DNA from 2 places in the Mesorhizobium sp. M0563 genome. Region 2 is predicted to be linked to the other one. Evidence: predicted binding sites of a transcription regulator. Region 2 holds the regulator's gene; the other holds the start of a gene.
The links. Region 2 encodes LexA, which represses DNA repair genes until DNA is damaged. Its sites were predicted from a motif close to TGTTCNNNNTGTGTTCNG; they were not measured.

Region 1: the regulator LexA is predicted to act here: its motif matches at 2,252-2,269, upstream of NKI50_RS05665 (2'-5' RNA ligase family protein).

The regions. Positions count from the first base shown of each region.
Region 1 is NZ_JAMYQV010000003.1:65,813-69,482, forward strand. Features, by position in the region: gene NKI50_RS05645 (DUF488 domain-containing protein) at 1-5, shown strand, start outside; gene NKI50_RS05650 (ArsC family reductase) at 196-549, opposite strand; gene NKI50_RS05655 (ArsR/SmtB family transcription factor) at 722-1,072, shown strand; gene NKI50_RS05660 (SRPBCC family protein) at 1,075-1,554, shown strand; gene NKI50_RS05665 (2'-5' RNA ligase family protein) at 1,572-2,207, opposite strand; gene NKI50_RS05670 (ABC transporter ATP-binding protein) at 2,429-3,514, opposite strand; gene NKI50_RS05675 (cupin domain-containing protein) at 3,504-3,670, opposite strand, start outside.
Region 2 is NZ_JAMYQV010000007.1:119,949-123,618, forward strand. Features, by position in the region: gene NKI50_RS12090 (ComEC/Rec2 family competence protein) at 1-1,108, shown strand, start outside; gene lexA (transcriptional repressor LexA) at 1,102-1,833, opposite strand; gene kynU (kynureninase) at 2,305-3,552, shown strand; gene NKI50_RS12105 (hormone-sensitive lipase) at 3,648-3,670, shown strand, end outside.

The DNA of each region.
Region 1 (3,670 bases), on a different contig from region 2:
ATTAGTCACGCCAGCGGGACAGCACCCCTCTCTGTCCTGCCGGACATCTCCCCCTCAAGGGGGGAGATTGGCAGCTTCGCCGAAAGCGCCCTTCTTTGGAGACTAGCGAACGCCGAAGTGACATCCAATCACCCCACTAGAGGGGGAGATGTCCGGCAGGACAGAGGGGGCGCGACGGATCGCGGCGGGTCGGTCCTATTTCCCACTCACCGCCTGCTGATAAACATCAGGCTTGAAGCCAACGAGAACCCTGTCGCCAAGTTCCAGCACCGGTCGCTTTATCATCGTCGGTTTGGCCAGCATCAGCGCCTTGGCCTTGTTCTCGTCCAGACCCATCCTGTCCTGGTCCGACAGTTCACGGAACGTCGTGCTCGCCTTGTTGAGCAGGATTTCCCAGCCGACCTTGCCTGACCAGCCGTTCAGCCGATCCGCGTCAAGCCCGTCTGCCCTGTAGTCGTGAAAGCGATAGGCAACATCGTGGCTCGCCAGCCAGGAACGCGCCTTCTTGACCGTATCGCAATTGGTGATGCCGTACATGGTGATCGTCAAAACGCGTCCTCGGACCAGTCGAAGCTGACGGCACCCTAAAACCGCGCCTCTCACTTTTCCAGCGGCCTCGCCGGGCTCCGCGATTTTGGGGCTTGCCAATAGTAAGGACTTTCCCTAAGTGTTTTCTAAGCCAACTCTGGTCACGCGGAATGGCCGAGGCAAGGAAATGACCATGACGAGCCTGCAGACCGAAAGCCCCCCGCCGATCAACGGCATTTTCCGGGCGCTCGCCGATCCGACCCGGCGACGCGTGGTCGAGCGACTGAACCGAAGTCCCGCCTCGGTCAGCGAGCTTGCGCAGCCGTTCGAGATGGCCCTGCCATCCTTCATCGAGCATCTCCGGGTTTTGGAAGGCTGCGGGCTGGTGCATTCGGAGAAGGCAGGCCGCGTCAGGACCTACCGGCTCGCGCCGGAGCCGTTGAAGCTCGCGGAAAACTGGTTGGCCGACCAGCGGGCGCTGTGGGAGCGCCGTCTCGGCCAGTTCGACGACTACGTGCTGAAACTCAAGGAGAAAGACAGATGAATATGGCCCCGTTGTTCCAACCCGATCCGAAGCTCGACCTCGTGCTCGAACGGACGATCGAGGCGCCGCGAGAACTGCTGTGGACGGCCCTGACGAGGCCCGAGCATGTCCGCCAATGGTTCACGCCGAAGCCGTGGATCATCACCGATTGCGAGATCGACCTGCGGCCCGGCGGTCTGTTCCGCACCCGCATGCAGTCGCCCGACGGCAAGGAGGTCAACGACAGGCGTTGCTGCTACCTCGAGATTGTTCAGAACGAGCGGCTGGTGTGGACCGATGCGCTGCTGCCCGGCTACCGGCCGTCAGGCGACCCATTCATCACAGCGGTCATATCGCTGCAATCGCAGGGCGAGGCGACGCGCTACACCGCGACCGCTATCCACCGCGACGAAGCCACGCGCAACAGCCACGAGGAGATGGGCTTTTACGACGGCTGGGGCACGGTGGCGGATCAGTTGGCGGGCTACGTCAAGACGATCTGAGGGGACCCTGGCTTGGCTCACATTGCGGCCACGGAATCGTCGTGGCCGTTCAACCGCCAGCGCCCGAGCTCTTCGTACCGGCCTTGCCGGATCAGACTGCGGATGAGCACAAAGTCACGTACGGTCCAGCTGATCGGTTCGATCGCCCGTTCTCGAACCCTTTGAACCCGCAATTTGTCACGAAGCAATCTAACATGAGGTTCAAAGGAGCTCCCCACAAAGGGCTTCAGCGGGCTGTCGGCGATCAGGGCGGTAAGATTGCGCCAGAACGCTTGCAGCGGCGGGACGCCGTCGCTGCCACGCAGCACCAACGCACCGCCGCCGAAAGCCGACAACCGATCGAACGACACCTCAAACGGTTTCGCCTGGACCATCGAGGCGACGTGGCGGGCGATTTTGACCAATTCCTCCGGCAGTCCATCATAATCGCCGAGCCCAACAAGCGAGATGTGCAGGCGTTCTGCCGGAAACGCTTGCCCTCGCAATCCCGATTCTCGCCGCCAGACGGCGGCCCGGCGTGCAAGCGGCACGGCGATCGTACTTTCAAGAAGAATGGCGAAGAACAGCCGGTCATTCCAGCGCCGATCCAGCTCCTGCCAGTTGAACACGGCTTGGCCGTTTTCGGTGATCCTGAATGCGGGCAGCTCATTCATGTTCATTGCTCCTCTCAAAGCCATTCCCGCCCAGCCAAGCAGAATAGAACAAAAAGGGAACAAATCAAACGGAAATGATACGAGCGCTGGTGCTGGCAGCATCAATGCTCGCAACCACATTTCGGTCGGCCGTATGTTGATGGCTCAGGCGCCGTAGCCGATGATGCCCTTGATCTCGAGGAAATCGTGGATCGCCCGGTCGGCGTATTCGCGGCCGTTGCCTAGCTGGACAGCATAGGGCAGTTGGCGCCACGGCGCAGGCTGATATGCGCCACGTCGCCGACGCTGAATTGAAAACCCTCCGCCCGGCGCGGCGCGTCGATCACCACCTGTGTCCCCTGCCCCAGCTCTGCATGAAGGCGCAAGGTGCGGCCGTGAAAGACGATGCTGTTCACCCGCACCGGTGCAGTACCGGCCGCGGCCTCTGTCGTCGCCAAAAGGTCCTCCGGACGCACGCCGATGGTGCGCACCGTGCCCTCGCCAGGCAGTTCGCCCGTCTCCGAAACCGCTTCCAGCGGCAGGGCGCCGGCGGCGAACCGCAAGCGCTCGCCGTCACGGCCGACGAAGCGCGACTGCAGAAGGTTCATCGTGCCGATGAAGCTGGCAACGAATTTGGTGGCGGGCCGGTCGTAGAGGGTCGCCGGCGGCGCAATCTGCTCGATGCGGCCTTTGTTCATGACGACGATGCGATCAGAGATCGACAGCGCCTCGGTCTGGTCGTGCGTGACCATGACGAAAGTGGTGCCGAGGCGCGACTGCAGTCGCTTCAATTCGACCTGCATCTGTTCGCGCAGATGCGCATCGAGCGCCGACAGCGGCTCGTCGAGCAGCAGCACGCGCGGTTCGCAGACGATGGCGCGGGCAAGCGCGACGCGCTGGCGCTGGCCACCCGACAATTCGGACACGCGGGCGCCGAGCTTTTCAGCAAGGCCGACCATGTCGAGCGCTGCGCCGACGCGCTTCGCCTGTTCGGCACCGGAGAGCTTGCGCAGCGACAAGCCGAAGCCGACATTTTCGGCGACGTTCATGTGCGGGAACAGCGCGTAGTCCTGGAATACGGTATTGACCGGACGGTCGAAGGGCCTGAGCGCACTGATGTCGCGGCCTTCGAGCAGAACCTTGCCGCTCGACGGGCTTTCGAAGCCGGCGATGACCCGCAGGCTGGTGGTCTTGCCGCAGCCGGATGGTCCGAGCAGGGTCAGGAACTCGCCGCGCGAAATATCGAGATCGACGGCATCGAGCCCGACGATGCTGCCGGGGAATATCTTGGAGACCTTGTCCAGCCGGACGAGCGGATCAGGCGCCATCGCGAACCTCGGACGGTTTGGTCGTGTTGACCCACAGGATCTGGCAGCGCTCGCTGCCCGGATTGCGGAAGGCATGCAGCAAGGTGCTCTTGAAGGCGAAGCTGTCGCCGGCCTTCAGGCCGTATCTGGTCGAATCGACCACCAGCTCGACCTCGC
Region 2 (3,670 bases):
GGCCCTTGTCGGCGCCTATGCAGGCTGGTCCGATTACCGCGCCGGCGGGGCCACCACGCCGCCGCCCCGGCGGTCGCCGCTACGCTTTGCCACTAGAAAGGTACTGCTGGGCATGGGCGGCCTGGCGATGACCTCGATCATTGCAGGGAGCGCCACGGCGCTTTTCGCCATATGGCATTTCCAGCGCGTGGCGCCGCTCAGCCTGTTCGCCAATCTGGCCATCATGCCTATCGTCTCACTGGTCGTCATGCCCTTCGCCGTCCTCAGTGCGCTGGCGATGCCGTTCGGCGCGGATGGGCCTTTCCTCTACGTGATGGGCAAGGGGCTGACGGCGATGATCGCCCTGTCCGGGTGGATCTCCGAGCGCTCGCCGATCGATGCGGTCGGGCTGATTTCGCTGAGATCTGTCCTTTTGGTGACGATCGCCCTCGTCATTGCCAGCATGGCGACGACCTGGTTGCGGCTCGTGGCCCTTCCTTTTGCGCTCGCCGGCTTGCTAACGACAACGCAGACGCGCGTACCCGATGTATTGATCTCGGAGGACGCACGGCTCGTCGCGCTGCCGATCGGCAGCGGTGAACTCGCGGTCAACCGGGCACGCCCGAATGAGTTCACCATCGACAACTGGAAACGCGCGCTCACATCAGAGGCTATCGTCGCGCCGGAAACACCTGGAAAGAACGATCCGCAATTCGACATTGCCGATCCGGCCGACTTACCGCCGGGCATGCCGTTCATTTGCACGGACGGTCTCTGCCTTGCCAGGCATCCATCCGGCGCGATCATCGCGCTAGCCAATGACCGCGATACTGCACGGCCAGCCTGCGCCTTTGCCAGCTTGATCGTCATCGACGACGCCACCGCCCATAATCCCTGCTACTACGACCGGCTGGTCCTCGTCGTCACCAAACGGCAACTGGCGCGCGCGGGAAGTGCGGCCGTCTATTTCGATCCACAAGCGGCAACACGCGCCGAAATCCGCTTCGCCGTCGAAAAATCATACCGGCCCTGGCACGTGCAGCGGAAATTTTCACGCGCGGCGCGGGGCATGCCGCCATACCGCAGAGCCGACAAGCCAAAAGCCGGCGCCAAGGGCGCAGCTCAGTAGCGGCGGATCAGCCCAACGAGCTTGCCCTGCACCTTGACCCTGTCTGGTCCGAAGATGCGCGTCTCGTAGGCCGGATTGGCGGCTTCCAGGGCGATCGAGGCGCCCTTGCGGCGGAACCGCTTCAGCGTCGCTTCTTCCTCGTCGACCAGTGCCACCACGATCTCACCGGGGCTCGCCGTATCGGCATTGCGGATGATCACCGTGTCGCCGTCGAAAATGCCAGCCTCGATCATCGAATCGCCTTTGACCTCGAGCGCATAATGCTCGCCGCCCATGATCATGTCCGGCGGCACCGAGATCGAATGAGTCTGGTGCTGGATGGCATCGATCGGCACACCAGCGGCGATGCGGCCCATCACCGGGATAGACACGGCGGCGACGACATCGTCGTCATTGCCGGCTGCAGGGACGCGCGACGATGTCGGCTTGCCTTGCCGAGGACCTTGCCCAAGACTGCCCTGGATGACACTCGGCGAGAACTTGCGTGCCGCATTGAGGCCGGGGGCGATCGAATCGGGCAGGCGCAGCACCTCCAGCGCACGGGCCCTGTTGGGCAAACGGCGAATGAAGCCGCGCTCCTCCAGCGCCGTAATCAGCCGGTGGATTCCCGATTTGGAAGCCAGGTCGAGCGCTTCCTTCATCTCGTCGAAGGAGGGCGGGATACCGCTTTCCTTCAGCCTTTCGTGGATGAACATAAGCAGTTCGTGTTGTTTGCGTGTCAGCATAGCGACCCCCAACAGAATCAGAAAAACAAACCCAGAACAAACACTATCTGTTCCAGTTGTGTTCCGCAACTGTTTAAAGTTTAATGAATGTGTTAGGGCTCGGGTAACGATACCACTCGCCAAACCGGGACGCTGCATTTTCACCGCCGCGGGCCTCATCGCCTTGATTCTGCTTTCGTTTGCGGCCTCTGGGTTTCCAGAAGGCGGCACTGGTATCGGCCGTCAGCCGGCAAAGGGGCACGGAATTGAAGCCGTATCGACTGTGCGGTTTGGTCAATGCACCGTGAACGAAACGAACTCAAAACGCCAACCTTGGGTTGGCTTGGCTCCTGGTTTCCACCGCATGGTCAGGCAACTTGTCGCCGGTGGAGCCTTGCTGCGCGATACCAGGTAATGGAGAACCGCTCGTGACCGATGGATGCCGTCGATGCGTGTCCGGCGTTGCGGTGAATCTTGGGGAGCAGACAAATCATGACAGGAATTCCCGATCTCGTGGCCATAAGGGCGATGGATGCTGCAGATCCGCTGCGCGCGATGCGCGACCGCTTTGTGCTGCCGCAAGGAGTGATCTATCTCGACGGCAATTCGCTAGGGGCCGCTTCGCGTGCCGCTTTCGATGAATTGAGCAAGGCAGTGACCGAAGAATGGGCGCATGATCTCATCCGCGCCTGGAACACGGCCGGCTGGTTCAACATGCCGCTCGAACTTGGCGACCAGCTCGGGCGCCTGATCGGTGCCGCGGCCGGCCAGACGGTGGTCTGCGACACGACATCGGTCAACATCTACAAGCTGCTGCACGCCGCCATGGCCATGCGGCCGGAGCGGCAGGTCATCGTCGCCGAGGGCGACAGTTTTCCGACAGACCTCTACATGGCTGAGGGTGTGGTTTCGACGCGAAAAGATACGCTGCTGCGCCTCTCGGGGGTCGACGCGCCGAGCATCGAAGAGCTGATCGACGAACGCACCGCCGTGGTGCTGGTCAACCACGTCAACTACAAGTCGGGCGAACTGCGCGACATGCCGGCGCTGACGCGCAGGGCCCAGGAAGCCGGGGCGATGATCGTCTGGGATCTCTGCCACACCGCCGGTGCGATGCCAGTCGAGCTCGACACGGCAAACGCCGATTTTGCCGTTGGCTGCACCTACAAATATCTGAATGGCGGACCGGGCGCGCCTGCCTTCATCTATGCGGCTGAGCGGCATCTTGCCGACATCCAGCAGCCGCTCACCGGCTGGTGGGGCCATGCACGGCCCTTCGCCTTCGAGCCAGGCTATGCGGCCGGCACCGGCATCCGCCGGTTTCTGTGCGGCACCCAGCCGGTCCTGTCTATGCGCACGCTGAAGGGCGCGCTCGACATCTGGAACGATGTCGACATGACGGCGGTGCGCAAGAAGAGCATCGCGCTGGCCGATCTGTTCATCGAGCTTGTCGAGGCAAAGTGCGGCACTTACGGGCTAACGCTCGAAAGCACGCGCGACGGGGAAAAACGCGGCAGCCAGATTTCATTCATGCACGAGCATGGCTACCAGATCATGCGCGCGCTGATCGAACGTGGCGTGATCGGCGATTTTCGCGCCCCATCGACCATGCGCTTCGGCTTCACCCCGCTCTATGTCGGCTATGCCGATGTCTGGCAGGCCGTCGAAGTGCTTGAGGACATCCTGCGCACCGGTGCGTGGAAGGATGCGCGCTTCGCCATCAAGGCGGCTGTCACTTGAGATTGATGCGAGAGCTGGAATCGTGAGGCTGGCGACGACGCGCCGCGCGATGCTCACGGTCGTTGCAAGGCCATATTGCCAGGGGAGGGCGCAGGGTGTTCGAACGTCACATTGCCGA